DNA from 3 places in the Enterococcus sp. AZ126 genome. Region 2 is predicted to be linked to each of the others. Evidence: riboswitches for the same ligand, from Rfam matches in the RefSeq annotation. Region 2 holds a riboswitch; each other region holds the start of a gene.
What was found. Region 2 has a riboswitch for magnesium ahead of IGI43_RS03005 (phosphatase PAP2/LCP family protein). Riboswitches for the same ligand answer to the same signal wherever they lie in the genome.
Positions count from the first base shown of each region.

Region 1: linked by a shared signal. The riboswitch ahead of mgtA (magnesium-translocating P-type ATPase) and the one ahead of IGI43_RS03005 (phosphatase PAP2/LCP family protein) in region 2 are both predicted to bind magnesium.
Region 3: linked by a shared signal. The riboswitch ahead of IGI43_RS14500 (LCP family protein) and the one ahead of IGI43_RS03005 (phosphatase PAP2/LCP family protein) in region 2 are both predicted to bind magnesium.

Region 1 is NZ_JBIOSB010000001.1:819,724-824,823, forward strand. Features, by position in the region: gene mgtA (magnesium-translocating P-type ATPase) at 1-1,674, opposite strand, end outside; M-box (ykoK) riboswitch at 1,792-1,962, opposite strand; gene IGI43_RS04055 (LysR family transcriptional regulator) at 2,540-3,421, shown strand; gene IGI43_RS04060 (LysR family transcriptional regulator) at 3,449-4,339, shown strand; gene IGI43_RS04065 (glycerophosphodiester phosphodiesterase family protein) at 4,508-5,100, opposite strand, start outside.
Region 2 is NZ_JBIOSB010000001.1:617,212-622,311, forward strand. Features, by position in the region: gene IGI43_RS03000 (diaminopimelate dehydrogenase) at 1-641, opposite strand, end outside; gene IGI43_RS03005 (phosphatase PAP2/LCP family protein) at 735-2,306, opposite strand; M-box (ykoK) riboswitch at 2,551-2,717, opposite strand; gene IGI43_RS03010 (ABC transporter ATP-binding protein) at 2,889-4,736, opposite strand; gene IGI43_RS03015 (ABC transporter ATP-binding protein) at 4,752-5,100, opposite strand, start outside.
Region 3 is NZ_JBIOSB010000001.1:3,084,234-3,089,333, reverse strand. Features, by position in the region: gene IGI43_RS14510 (helix-turn-helix domain-containing protein) at 1-433, opposite strand, end outside; gene IGI43_RS14505 (FAD-dependent oxidoreductase) at 423-1,757, opposite strand; gene IGI43_RS14500 (LCP family protein) at 1,919-2,833, opposite strand; M-box (ykoK) riboswitch at 3,009-3,177, opposite strand; gene IGI43_RS14495 (DUF4303 domain-containing protein) at 3,442-3,939, shown strand; gene IGI43_RS14490 (DUF4809 family protein) at 3,983-4,375, opposite strand; gene IGI43_RS14485 (alpha/beta fold hydrolase) at 4,837-5,100, opposite strand, start outside.

The DNA.
Region 1 (5,100 bases), 200 kb from region 2:
ACCAACCTCTTTACAGACTGAACGTGTGACTAATTCATTATCTCCAGTTAAAATTTTTACAGAAACACCATTGTTTTTCAATGCTTTGATTGCCGCTGCCGCTGTTTCTTTTGGAGGGTCTAAGAATGCTAAATATCCTTGTAAAACCAACTCTTTCTCGTCTTCTACAGAATAATCATCTAGTTGATTATTGACTTTTTTATCAGCAATGGCCAATACTCGTAAGCCATCTTCATTTAATTCTTTGACTGTTTTTAGTACTTGTTTTTTTATCTCTTGCGTGAGTGGAATAATATTTCCCTGCTGGTTAATGTAAGAGCATGCTTGCAGCATCTCTTCTACTGCTCCTTTGGTGATTAATAGGCTTCGATTGGATCTTCTATCTTTAACAACCACACTCATTCTTCTACGATTAAAATCAAAAGGAATTTCATCTATTTTAAAATAATCTTCTTCGTCAATGGATAATTCTTTCGATGCTGCTTCAATAATCGCTTTATCAATCAAATTTCGTAAACCTGTCTGAAAGAAACTATTCAAAAACGCAGAATGCAATATTTCATGATCCTCTTGACATGAAGTGTTGTAATGGTACTCAAGAATAACCTTATCTTGCGTTAGTGTGCCCGTCTTATCCGTACACAGAATATCCATAGCGCCAAAATTTTGAATCGCATTGACGTTTTTCATGATCGTTCCTTCTTTGGCCATATCTCTAGAGCCTTTGACTAAATTTGTGGTAACGATCATCGGCAGCATTTCTGGAGTAAGCCCTACAGCAGTTGCGATTGCAAACATCAGCGCTTCACTCCAATTGCCTTTGGTTATTCCGTTTATCAAAAATACTGCTGGCGTGATGACCATCATAAAGCGGATCAATAACCAGGTGGTTTTATTTACGCCTATTTCAAAACTCGTTTTTTTATCATCATCTGCTACATCTTGTGCTATTTTTCCAAATAATGTATCATCGCCCACACGAACAACTACACCAATCCCGCTACCACTCACAACATTGCTCCCTAAAAATAGTAGGTTTTCAAAATCCGTTTGACTGTTCCTTGTGGTCACGACATTTTTAACTTTCTTTTCAACTGGAAAACTTTCTCCTGTCATTGCAGATTGAGAAACAAACAAATCCTTGGCATGGATCAAGCGGAGGTCTGCTGGAATCATGTCGCCAGCTGAGAGCTTCACTAAATCACCACAAACAACTTCGTCCATCGGGATTTCCATTTCTTTATTTTCTCTAGTAACAGTTGCAGTAATCTGAATCATATTTTGCAGTTTGCTGACCGCATTACTCGATTTTACTGATTGGACTAATGTCATCGTGCCACTTAATAAAACCATGATCAACATGATCAAGACACCCACAAGATCTTTTTCACTTGGTTCCGCGTACACATATTCAGTAAAAAACGAGATAGTTGCAAGTATCATCAATACTACAGTGAACGGAGTGACATAAGATTTTATCACCGTATAAACCAATGATTTCTTTTTATCATCAGTGATTTTGTTTACACCAAATTGCTCTTTTGAGCGTTTTATTTCTCTAGCTTTTAAACCTTCCCACGAGGATGAAAAATTTTCCAGTACTTTATCAATCGATAGATTAGCTAATTTCTGATACGCTTTTTCATGGATCATGTTCTTCATTTCTTTTTGCATCTAGATTATCCTCTTTTCTTTTAGTTGAGTTTCGCTTTATCGAACTATCTTCCGATATGATAACCACATCCTTTCCACACAAAAAGAGCGCACTGAAAACTCAGCGCACTTCGCCATGAGTCTTCACATTCGTTGAGTTTTGGCACTATACAACGTAAAAAGCCTAAGCTTTTAGCTACCTTAAGAAAAGCCTTAATTCGACAGTTCCTGTTCTACCCATTGGCGTCTCTCGACATTTTTGGGCAGTAGCCTATGTTTGTATAGGAGCCTCACCTAACAAGAAGAATTACATCATCAGTTTAATGAATTATTATTTTTTTTGATAGACAAAAAAAGGAATAACGGTATAAGAATAAACAGATAGCCTATTGACTCATCTTTTTTTGTGATGACTTTACGAACGAAGATTTAAACTTCGTTTGTAGAAAATCCATCCTTCTTTTTACAAAAAAACTTAGCCTTAAAGAATCCGAATAAACGATAGATGCAGAAGTAACTCCTTCGAAAATAAGTTGAAATTCACAAAAAGGAATAGCACTATAAGTAAATCGTAATGGCTTAGATTTATCTTCAAGACTATAATAAATATGAATAAACGCTTATGTGCCAACCTCAACATATAAGCGATCGTTCGTCATTTTTATCAGAAGGTAATATCCTGATAGAAGCCTCTTCAATTGGTCTGCTACCAATTAAAGAGGCTCTTTTCCTGATTAATCCATAATAATTTATACTTGTTTTGAAAGTTCAATAATATACTATTAATTTTTTATATATTTTTTCTAAAAAAGAACTATTTTAACTAAAATTATTTTATCTTGTATATGATTAGAGTTTTTTTCACTCAAGTGAAGGAGATGAACGAATGAAATTAAAACATCTAGATTATTTTTTAGAACTATGTAAATACAAAAATTTTACAAAAACCTCAGAGGAATTAGGTATTTCTCAACCTTATTTGAGTACTCATATTCGTGAATTAGAATTAGAACTAAATGCTCGATTGATAACAAGAGGCCACAATACCAATGAATTAACGCCAGAAGGATTTGTTTTAAAAACAAGAGGAGAAACGATTTTTCAGGAATTTGAAATGGCTATTAAAGAAATAAACTTACTGGTTCATACTGGAGAGACTGCAAAGATTAAAATTGGGACTAATTTAGCTGACACTGATTATTTGATTGCTAAATTACTAACAGAATTCCGTAACTATTACCCGACTGTTTCACTTGAGTATAGTTATTACGAAAATTTAGAAGATGTGCTTGAAAAAAACGAAATAGATATCGCAATTGGTATTCTATCTGAAACAAACACGAAAATAATAAGTGATTTGATATTCTCTGAATCCTATGTCGTCTTTACGAGTAATAACAATCAACTGGCCCATTTGAATGAAATATCAGCCGATCATTTGAAACAAATTCCTTTGATAAACTATTCGAAACAGATTTACGAAAAAAAAATAATCAGTTCATGGATTGAAACGAACTATCCACAGCTTAAAGATAATCGATATTATGAACTCCCTTCGACAATTTCAATATTAAACTTAGTTGATCAGGATTTTGGGGTAGCATTCCTCCCATACTCGCTAACAGAATCGCTTCCTCGTTATTTGAATGTTGCTTCTGTTGAAATGCTTGAAGCACCTTTTAGAAATATTTCTATCGGCTATTCTAGAAATACTTCACTGTCAAAAACACACAAACATCTAATTGAACAGCTTCAATATATCTTTTAATTTGCCTTTTGAAAGGAGTCAATGGTCATGGAATTAACGCATCTGAACTATTTTTTATCTCTCTGCGAAGAAAAACAATTCACGAGAGCTAGTAATAAGTTGAATATTTCGCAAGCTGCTCTAAGCAAGCAAATAAAAAATCTTGAAGACGAAATTGGAACAGCTTTATTTTTTAGAAACAGTGGAGAATGTCAACTTACACCTGCTGGAAAAATATTAGAAGCGCATTGTTGGCGTATCAAACAAGAAATGTCCTATATTTGCGAAGAAATTAATGATCTTTCTACCACAAAAAAAACTGCCAAGCCAACCTTAAATGTTGCTCTTTTTTTAAATGATCTAGAATTTAAATTAATGGATATTCTTTCTTCTTTATTTCGTGAGTATGAAGAGTTAAAAGTAAATACCATAATTTCAGATAACATCTTCAAGTCACTGGAAACAATGGAATGCGATATTGGAATTGGTCCTTCTGTAAAAAAAGTCCCCGCTGAAATAAATGAACTAATTATTTATTCAAATGAATACAATATTATTGTACGAAAAGGACATCCAGTCTTAAACAATAAAACACTCACTTTGGACTTATTCGACAACTATCCTTTTGTTTTTTTCAAAGAAAATTTTCTTGAAACAAAAACTATTTATAATTGGATGGCAATAAATCTTCCGAAAAGATCTCAAGAATATGATATTCAAGTTGATACGACTGAATTGATTCTTTACATTGTAAACAATACGGACACATTTTCTATCGTTCCACAATATTTAGAATGTCATTTAGATGATTTCAATATTGCATCCATCAATCATGAAACCCTCCCAATTAGAGCGATGTCTATTTATTATCTTAAAAATAAATACATGAACCCTCAGCTAAAACAAGTGTTGTCTTCATTTACCAATACTTCATTTTAATGACTACTACAAACAAATCAAAAAAACTCTAAATATAGACGGAAATTCATAAAAATCTAGATAATAGTTTTTATAAATTTCCGCATACTCCTCAAAGCTAAACACTGTTTTCAACTAATTGATCAGAAATTTAAGGGATTATCATTTTAAAAAACAAATTTGTGTTGCTTAATTATAATCTGTAGTTAGATTGTTTATTCCTAAAGCCTCCATCTTCTTAAACTCGCTTTGTGGAACCCCCCATAAATTAACAGACAATCCTTTACTTTGCGCTTTAGCTATCAGATCTGCTCGATCAACAACACAATCATATTTGATATCTAAACCAGCATTTTCACCTAGAGTGCTTACTTGATCAATCATTTGCTCATCTAAAGTAGTCGCTAAAAACTGAACTTGAGTATCTGGAAGACGTTTTTTCATTTCAATCAAATTGGGATAATCAAATGAGATTATTACTGCCGTATCCGCCATACCGTATGCACTAATTAAATTTGCTAGACTATCGTAATCACTTGATTCAAGGTTTTTGGCTTTGATCTCAATAAAAGGGATACTTTTTTTATTATTTATAATCGTTAGAAAGTCTTCTAACGTAGGAATCACTAATTGATCTTCTGAATAATTTTGCTTATTAGCTCCTTGATCGATGTGAAATAAGTTTATTTGAGCTAATGTCAGATCCTTTATTTTTCCTTTACCATTGGTCATTCGATCAATCGTTTTATCATGCATAATGACCCATTGCTTATCTTTCGTCA
Region 2 (5,100 bases):
TCCTCATAGATCTTTTCTTCAACTGCGCCTGTTTCAAGTACAACAAAACATTCTCTACTATGTTTATCTCGAGTTGTCAAATTTAGTTGTTCACCCGATTTCAATTTTTCGATGACTTCACTATTTGGAATCGTATATTGAACAGCATCTGCTACGCCTTTTATTCGTCTTAATGCATCAGAATGTCCTTGGCTAACGCCTTTTCCCCAAAAAGTACTCGTCTGTCCAACCGGCAAAATACTTTGTGCGTATAAGCGATTCAAACTGAATAACCCTGGGTCCCAACCAGTTGAGATAATTGAGGTTGTTTGATTTTCTTTAGCCACTTGATCTATTTTTGCAAAATGTTCAGGTATTTTAGCATGTGTATCAAAACTATCAACAGTATTAAATAACTGCGTCCATTCAGGGGTTTGGATCGGTAAATCAGTTGCTGATCCCCCACACAATATACAGACATCGATCTCAGCTTTTTTATCTTTGAGTTGGTCCATAGTAAACGCTTGACCTCCTTGTGTTTGGACTGTTTCAGGAGCTCTTCTTGTAAAGATGCCGACTAATTCCATATCTTTATTTTGTTTTATAGATAGTTCAACGCCACGTCCCAGGTTCCCGTACCCGATAATCGCTATTTTTATCATACTTACATTCCTCCACTTCTATATGTCAAATTATATCAAAAGTGAAAGTCATTTGACAATCCGAAGTTGAATACGTTCCATTCCTATAGGGAATTACTCTAAATTCAATTGTGTTTTTAATTGTTTGATAACTTTTTCTTTTTCTTCTTCTGGAATGCTTTGATAAGAAATACCTTCTTCACCAGTATACCCATCTCCTGTAAAACCTTCCCCTTGCATTTGGTAACTTTCGATGTTGTCTAGGGCTTTTTGATAATTTTTCATCAATAACATCATTTGATCCAATGTCATATCTGTTTGTCCATTGTCACCAATGACATCCAATAACTCTTGGTAACGAAAAACACTCTTCATTGACATCAATTCTTTCGTCAACTGAATCGTTACTTCCCGCTGTCTCTTTTGTCTGCCATAATCACCTAAGGGATCTTCATAGCGCATTCTTGCATACTGTAATGTTTCCCAGCCACCTAAATGTTGTTCTCCTTGTGGATAATGAATTCCTTCTGCGTCAAACTCAAAATCATTATTCACTGTGACACCACCCACAGCATCACTCAATGCAGCTAAACCATCCATGTTGATAACGAAATAATGATTGATCGGGATATCTAAATAATGCTCGACCGTATCGATCATCATTTCATCACCGCCAAATGAATGCGCATGATTGATTTTATCATACACACCCTCTTTTCCAACAATCTCTACATATGCGTCTCTGGGGATACTTGTAATTGTCGTCTTTTTTAATTGATCATTGACGGTCACAACCATAATCGTATTGGCCCGAAAATCCGTTTTACGCTTTGAATCATTTGCGATACCTAGTAGTAAAAAACTAACAGGTTCACTATTTCCGAGTTTTACAGGTTTGGTTTCTCGGTTCAGTGGTTGGTATATTTTATCGGCTGTTTTTTGAACATTTTTAAATACGGAAGCTCCATAGGCAGAAGCTCCAGCAACGATAAGTAACACGAATGTCAGAACACCTAAAATCGTTCTTTGTATAAATCTTTTTTTAGCATCTGATGTCGAAAATTCTCTGTTGATATAAAACTTATAAAGACAAATATAGGAAAGATTCACCCATGCAAAGCTTAATGAAAAACCTGCAATCACATCGCTTGGATAATGAACTCTTAAATAAATTCGACTTAATCCAATTAAAAGCACATAAATGATCAAGGCAATCTTTATCTTTTTGTATTGCTTTGGATAAATCGTTTGTGCAATCAAAATAATTGAACACGCCAAACACATAGCTAAAAGCGAATGACCGCTAGGAAAACTATAAGAGGTTCTTTCTGCTAATTGATTCACATTAGGTCTTGGTCGAGCCACCAGATGTTTAAATATAAATCCAAATGCACTCACCACGAAAACATTGCTGATCATCCAAAATGCCAGTAATGTTTTCTTTTTTCGCCAAAGAGTAAATGCTACTATCAAGCTTATAATAAAAATCGGCCCGATTGTCGCAGTTTTAGCGAATAAATTTACAATAGTTGTCATTGTCTCATTTGGTTTCCAATTAAATTGATAGATCGCTGCATCTAATTGATTAAACCATGGAACATTCTGAACAACTAAAAAGGTCAATGCTGAAAATAGTAAGATACTCAAAATAGCAGGGGTAATTTTTTTTTCTTTCAACGTATACATGTCATAAATCCCTTCATTCTTATATTAAATAACATTGTTAGCTCAAAGTCAGTATTTACAACACTAATAAAAAACGCTGTAACTCACTTGCCTTGCAAATAAAAGCATGAGTCCAGCGTTTTTTCGTCAAACTACACTCTTGAAAACACAAGCAGATAATAAGACGTTACACAATTAGTAAATCAAGTCCATATTTACCAAAAGAAAAAAGCCAAACATTTTTTTCCTAAGACGTTTGACTTTCAATCAATCTCATCGTCTGAGTTTTAGCACTATACAACGTAAAGAAAATTCTTAGCTATTTTATGAAAAGCCTTAATTCGACAATTCCTGTTTTACACATTGGCGTCTTTCGACGTTTCTGCGCAATAGCTTATGTTTGTATAGGAGCCTCACCTAACAAGGTTATTTATCTATTTAATTTACTAAATAATACCGTTAGAAAGCATTTTTTTCAAGTTATTTTTAGCGTCTTTATTTTTTCTTAATTTAAATCCAAGGGAATTTAGAAAATGTCATTCTATTGCATAAAAAGAAACGACATCAAAATAGTTTTGATCGTCGCTTCTTTTTAACTATATTTTACTCATCTACCTCTTCAAACTGTGAGTTATAAAGTGATGCGTAGTAGCCATCTTGAGCAAGTAATTCTTCATGTGTTCCTTGTTCTTTAATATCACCGTCTTGCATGTAAAGAATTTTATCTGCATCTTTGATCGTTGATAAACGATGCGCGATAACGAATGATGTACGACCAGCCATTAAGTTATTCATCGCACCTTGAATCAGTCCTTCTGTTCTTGTATCAACAGAGGATGTTGCTTCGTCAAGTATCAAGATCGGTTTGTCAGCTAAAATTGCACGAGCAATGGTCAAAAGTTGTTTTTGACCTTGAGAGATATTTGAAGATTCTTCATTCAACTCCATGTCATAGCCGCCAGGTAATGTTTGGATGAAGTGATGAACGTGTGCAGCTTTGGCCGCTTCATAAACTTCTTCATCTGTTGCATCTAAACGACCATAACGCAGGTTTTCCATGATAGTTCCTTTAAATAACCAAGTATCTTGTAATACCATCCCAATATTTTTACGCAAATCTGCACGGTTAAAGTCTTTGATATTGTGTCCATCGATTTTGATCGCACCAGAAGTCACGTCGTAAAAACGCATCAATAATTTAACCATTGTTGTTTTACCAGCTCCAGTTGGTCCAACGATGGCAACTGTTTGGCCTGGATCGACATGTGAACTAAAATCATTGATGATGATTTTATCAGGTGTGTAACCAAAACGAACATGTTCAAAGTCAACCATTCCTTTTGCTTTATCGATTTTGACTGGATTTGGAACAGTTTGATCTTCTTCATCTTCTTCAAGAAATTCAAAAACACGTTCTGCTGCTGCAGCCATTGATTGAAGCAAGTTAGATACTTGAGCTAATTGAGCAATAGGTTGTGTTAGGTTTCGAACATATTGAATAAACGCTTGGATGTCCCCAACTGTGATCGTGCCGTTATACGCTAAGATCCCACCAAGAATCGCTACCGCAACATAACCAAGGTTACCTACAAAGTTCATGATCGGTTGCATCAAACCAGATAGAAATTGAGATTTCCACGCTGATTTGAATAAGACATCATTTTGTTTTTTAAACTCATTAAGAGAGTTTTCTTCATCATTGAATAGACGCACGATGTTATAGCCACCGATTGTTTCTTCGACCTTACCATTGATTACACCAAGATATTCTTGTTGTGTTTTAAAGTATTTCTGTGAATTTTTTACAACGATCATAATCAAGAGCATTGAAATCGGTACAATCAAAATCGCAATACCTGTCATTTTCACAGAAATGGAGAGCATCATTATAATGACTCCAATAATAGTGAAGACGGAGGTGATCAGTTGTGTGATCGATTGGTTTAATGATTGACCCAATGTATCCACATCATTTGTGATACGGGATAAGACTTCACCTGTTGTACGGCTCTCAAAGTAATTCATTGGCATGCGATTGATCTTCTCAGAGATTTCTTTACGCATTCGATAGGTGATTTTTTGTGAAATCGTCGACATGATCCAGCCTTGCAGAATTCCAAAAGCTGATGCGACTAGGTAAAGCCCCAGCATAAATAGTAAGATCCCACCTATTTTACTAAAGTCGATGCCGCCAGTTCCTTGATACTTTTTGATTAATCCATTGAATAATTCTGTGATCGCTTGTGATAAGATTTTTGGACCCCAAATATTAAAGACGGTTGAAGCAATTGCAAAAATCATTACAAAGAAAACAGGAATTTTATATGCACCAATATAAGAGACTAATTTTTTTAATGTTCCTTTAAAATCTTTGGCTTTTTCCACTGGAGCAATTTGTCCAGGACCGCCGCCGCGACCGCCACGTGGGCGATTTTGTTGTTGTTCTGCCATTATATTTGCTCCCCCCTACTCAGCTTCTTCTATGCCTAATTCAGCATTGCTCAATTGTGATTGGGCAATTTCTTGATAGACAGTTGATGACTTCATTAATTCTTCGTGTGTTCCGTGATCGACGATACGACCTTCGTCCAATACGATAATGTTATCCGCATGAAGAATCGTAGAAATTTTTTGCGCGACAATGATTTGTGTAGCCCCTTTGATATTTTCAGATAATGCTTTTCGTAAGGCTACATCCGTTTTATTATCAAGTGCTGAAAATGAATCATCAAAGATCAATATATTAGGATCTTTCGCCAAGGCACGAGCAATCGATAAACGTTGTTTTTGTCCACCAGAAACGTTCGTTCCACCT
Region 3 (5,100 bases), 2.5 Mb from region 2:
GACCATTGCTAATTTTCAGAGCAAATTCTTTTAATAGTTGATTCAGTTCTTTGATTTTTCGAAATAACGAAGACTCACTGATCATAAATTTAGTCGTCAATTGGGCAATAGTAAATTCACGATAACGAAATAAATAATCGATCAACTGAAACTTGATTGATGCTCGAATATAGTCATCTAACACTTTATTAATCGAAAACTGATCCGACATCTGAATGGCCAACCATCGTCCATCATAAAATAACGTACAATCTTGATCATAAGGCTTCAAGTAATAACTTAGCTCCTTTAAATCACTTTCAAAAGAAGCCTTTGAAACGCCTAAATAATCAATTAATTCAGTATCTTTAATACGACCGCCAGCTAAAATGACTTTCTTTAAAATCCTAACTTCTCTCGCTTCTTTTTTATCCAGCAATCCTTCAATTTTCATTTGCGACGCTCCATAGACCTTCAAAACCTAGCTGATTCGTGATCTCGATCACATTAGAATAATAAGGATGATATAAAAAGTCTTTTTGATAAAATTCCTCAAGCGTCTGCCCCATTTGAACTCCTAGCGCTAAGGTATTGATTTTCTCTAAGATATCAGCTTTTGAAACTAGCTGTGCGCCTAGAATTTTATGGCTTTCTTTTTCAAAAATAATTTTTCCGCAAATTTTTTCACATCCTGAAGACAAAGAACTTTTTTGCTGAACATGGGCGACAGAAATTGACTGTTCATGAAATGATCCTTCCGCTTCAGTCAAACCCGTGCTTGCTACATAATAATCAACAAGTTTTGTCCCAATCGTGCGAATCGACCCAGTAAATGGCGTAGTAGGCTCCACCAGATTTTGAGCTACAACTAATCCTGTTCTCACAGCATTATTCACCAGTGGGATGTAAAAGGATTCCTTCGATAAGCTATAGGGTACTTGGATGCAGTCGCCGATTGCAAAAATATCTGCTTGAGATGTCTGTAAATACTCATTTACAAACACAGTATGATCTGTGTGAGTCTGAATATTTTCATCTAAATAATCTAAATTTGGCCGAACATTCATTGCAAAAATAGCACTGTCACATAATAGTTGAGACTTTTTTGTTTCGATTAGAAGTCCTGCTTTTGTGTCTGTTACTTTTTCAACGGTCTCATCAAAATGGAAAACAACACCGCGAGAGACCATTTCAGCTTGCACAGGCTGGATCATCTCTTCATCAAAATACTTAAACAATAAATAGTCCATACGTTCAAAGAGATGCACTTCTTTTCCTTTTTTTAGCAAGGTATCTGCAGCTTCTCCACCAATTTGACCACCGCCGATCAACGCTACTTTATCACTATTTTTCAAACGTTCGATTGCGTTAAAAACGCCAGGTAAGAATTTATATTTTAAAACCTTTTCCGAATCACTTCCTAGAATCTTTTGCGACCATTGACTAGAACCCGTTGCCAATATCAGTTTATCAAAAGACATTAAAAATTCAGATTTTTTCTTTTCATATTTAATGATATGTTGTTTTGAATCCATACTAACCACTTTTGAATTCAACATCAAACAAATATCACGATCTATTAGATGTTGTTCTGACATAAACTGAGCCTTTTCGATAGGATCGATCGCTTCATTAAAGTAAAGATTGATGCCACCAGGTAGGTAACCAATTGTTTGCTGCTTCTCTATTAAATAAATTTTAGCAGTAGGGTATTTTTTTCTGATAGCCAAAGCAGCTGATACTCCAGCAAATGACGCACCAATGATCACAACTTTCACAGTAAAACCTTCCTTCTAAATGAATAAAACGTTTGCTTAAAGCATAGCACAAGCCTTGTCCATTCGTATAGAAATACACTAATTTTTTTTGTACTAAAAAAATAACCCATACACTCCTCTAAAAGAGAATAGACAGGTTATTTTATTTATATAATCAAGTTTTAATTGGCTTTCAAAAACGCTTTGATCGCTTCAGCATTTTTTTGTTCATCCAGTTCGATTACGCTTCCTGATTCAGTATAATCATTAAAGTTCCATGAATCTTCGACAGGAACAGATAGTGATTCTAAAGGTTTTACCTTTCCAGTAAGGAAATCCTTCGCTAAATCAATCAATAAACTAGTTGGTACATTTGTATCGATTTTCCCTACCATCTTACCAGCTACTTGAGGTAATTCCCAAATTGGAATCAAATCTTTAGACTGTGCGATTAATGCATCCATCACTTGTTGCTGACGTCTGATACGTCCAAAATCGCCTTCTTCATCCATTCTAAAACGAGCGTATTGCAATAAGCTATTTCCGTGCAATGTTTGTTCTCCTTTAGGAATATCCACACCATCCAAATTAATATCTTTTTCAGAATCGATCTTAACTCCTTTTGGATAAAGTTCATCAATGATATCACTAAACTCTTTAAAATCCATAACAACATAATAATTGATTGGCAAATCAAAGTTCGTTTTCAGCACATCTTTTGTCATTTGCGCGCCACCATATGCGTACGCTGCATTTATTTTATCTTGTCCGCCATCAGGAAATGTTACATAACTGTCTCTCATGATCGATATCAATTTAGGCTGTTTTGATTTTCCATCATAGTGCGCCACCATCAACGTATCTGAACGTCCTTGATCTTCATCATCATCCCTCGAATCATTTCCTATGACCATAACCGTCAGCTCTTTATCACTCGTTTGTTCATCACCAGTAAAATTTTTATTTATTGTAGGAAGTTTTGATTCACTTTTTTCTTTTGCTGCTTGGAATGAGACTGCAGCATAGCAGGCTGCACTTACAATCACAAGAAGAATCGATAGTAAGGTAATCGTCACTATTTTCACAGATTTTTTCATTATTTGTTCCTTTCTAAACTTAAAATTGAATGGCTTGTTTCCAATTAGAGTATCGCTTATGAAACTGGGTAGCTCTTGAGTAAAAAGAAAAAATCCCTCACTAAGAATACTCAGCGAAGGGATTAGATTATAGGGACTAAGCACATGACACTGGTCATGGATTTCCAACGTATCTATATCTTCTCTTCGTTGAGTTTTAGCACTATATAACGTAAAAAGCATTACTTTTAGCTACTTTGAAAAACGCCTTAATTCGACGAAATTTGTCCTACCCATACCTGTCTTTCGACATTTTTGAGCAGTAGCTTGTGTTTATATAGGAGCCTCACCTAACAAGTATTTAATTCAGTATAAACTATAAGCGTATCGTATCACAAAGTCAAATGAAATTTTGGATAAATTAATCAAAGTCGTAACGCTGTTATTAAAAAAATCACTTTGTAGTCGCTCTTACAATGGAAAAAGGCGATAAAGACAACCATTTTCGAATAAAGAATCTTTACATTTTCTTAAAAAATAATGATTTCTCTATAAAAATCAACTTTAGATAGACTTTCCCAGTGATATCTGTTTCAATGTTTAAAAGACAGAATACCTGGAGGGAACAAATGGAACACTTTTTAGAAAAACAACAAGAATTCTTTTTCAACTTTTTAACAGACAGCATCGAAAACTTTTTATTAGATCATTCTGATGAAACATTCTACGCATTTGCTTTAAACTGCAATATTCATGAAGAAGGTGAAATCAATCTTTGCTTTAATACTGTGGAACTTTGGCAAGAAACAACAAGCTATTATACGAATAAAGGCCATAGTAAATCACAATTAGAAGAAATAAAATACAATTCAAGCGATTGGGATGAGACACAACAGTTTGCTTCTCTCCATTTATTTGACGATTGGGTGGAGGACGAACAAGATATAGAAACTGTTCTTGAATGGCTTTGCCAGCAGCTGATTCTCTTCATTGATAGTGAAACATTCAAACGTATCCCAAAAACAGAGGATTTCAAACTATTAGTCTGTGATCAAAACGAAAATCCTTCCGACTCACAAGAACGATTTGAAAAAATTGGAATGTTAGAAATTTTTCAAATAGAATAATGAAAAACATACCCTGTAATCTCAGTATGTTTTGTATAATTTTCTATAAACTAAAATCCAATTCTTCTACATAAAAAAGAGTGGATAAGATTTGATTAACTATCTTCACTAATTCTTTCTCATCCCTGATTTGATCTTTGGTTTCAATTTTAATTGTATCATTTGAATACGTCAGAAAATCATATTCTTCTTTAAGCGTGACTTGATGATCATTTTTTTTATACATCGTATAATCATCGATCACATCCATCTGATACTCTCGTTTATAACCATTCTTTAAAACAATCGCTGTTATAAGTGCATTGACTGTCAATGATTCTATGGGGATCTTTTGCTCATCTATTGTCAACGTGTAATTTTCGTCCTCAATAATCCCGCAGGCATTACAGCCTCCGTCTAATAAATTAACCGTTTTAGTGATCGTTGCTTTTTTCATTGTTCCAAATCCTTTCCCTTCTTTTTGTTTCTTTACATATTATACCAAAAGTAATAGCACAATAAAGTGATTCTACTACTTTCAAACAAGCAAATTATAAATAAGTAATAAAAAAAAAATTCTCTGATTTTATTTCTAAAATAACAATAGATTTATCATTTAGTATATAACATCATAAAGAAAAATAGAGACGTTAATAAATTAAAAAAACTTTATAAACTAATTTTTTCTACTACCTTTCTCCATATTTTGATCTGCTATTTTTTTGTTAATAAGCCTATGAAAAAGATCAATTTTTCACAACTTATTTTAGAGAGGATGTACCATCGTGCATTTGAAATAAAACATCATAATATTTTAGTTCGTTTTGATTGTTCACATCTAAATTAGAGGTAAAACTAGAGAATAAACTCAGCATAACTGGTTTTATCCTCTAGTTTCAGTCAGATTCTTTAAATAATTTATCTCGAAAATTCCTTTTCAAAAAACTCAGCCACAACATCCATCATTTTACCTTTGACCAGATGCCCTTCGCCTTCACCAGTGATAAACTCACTATGATCAGCATAAGACTCTCCTTCAATCATTTGGTAAAAATCGGCCATATCTTCATAAGGAATTTTAGGATCTTTGGTTCCGTGCCAAAATAATACTGGGCGCTGTGCTAATTTTTCTGGCGCCTCTGAAAGATCATAATTCGAAACCCAACTAAGTAATAACGGTAA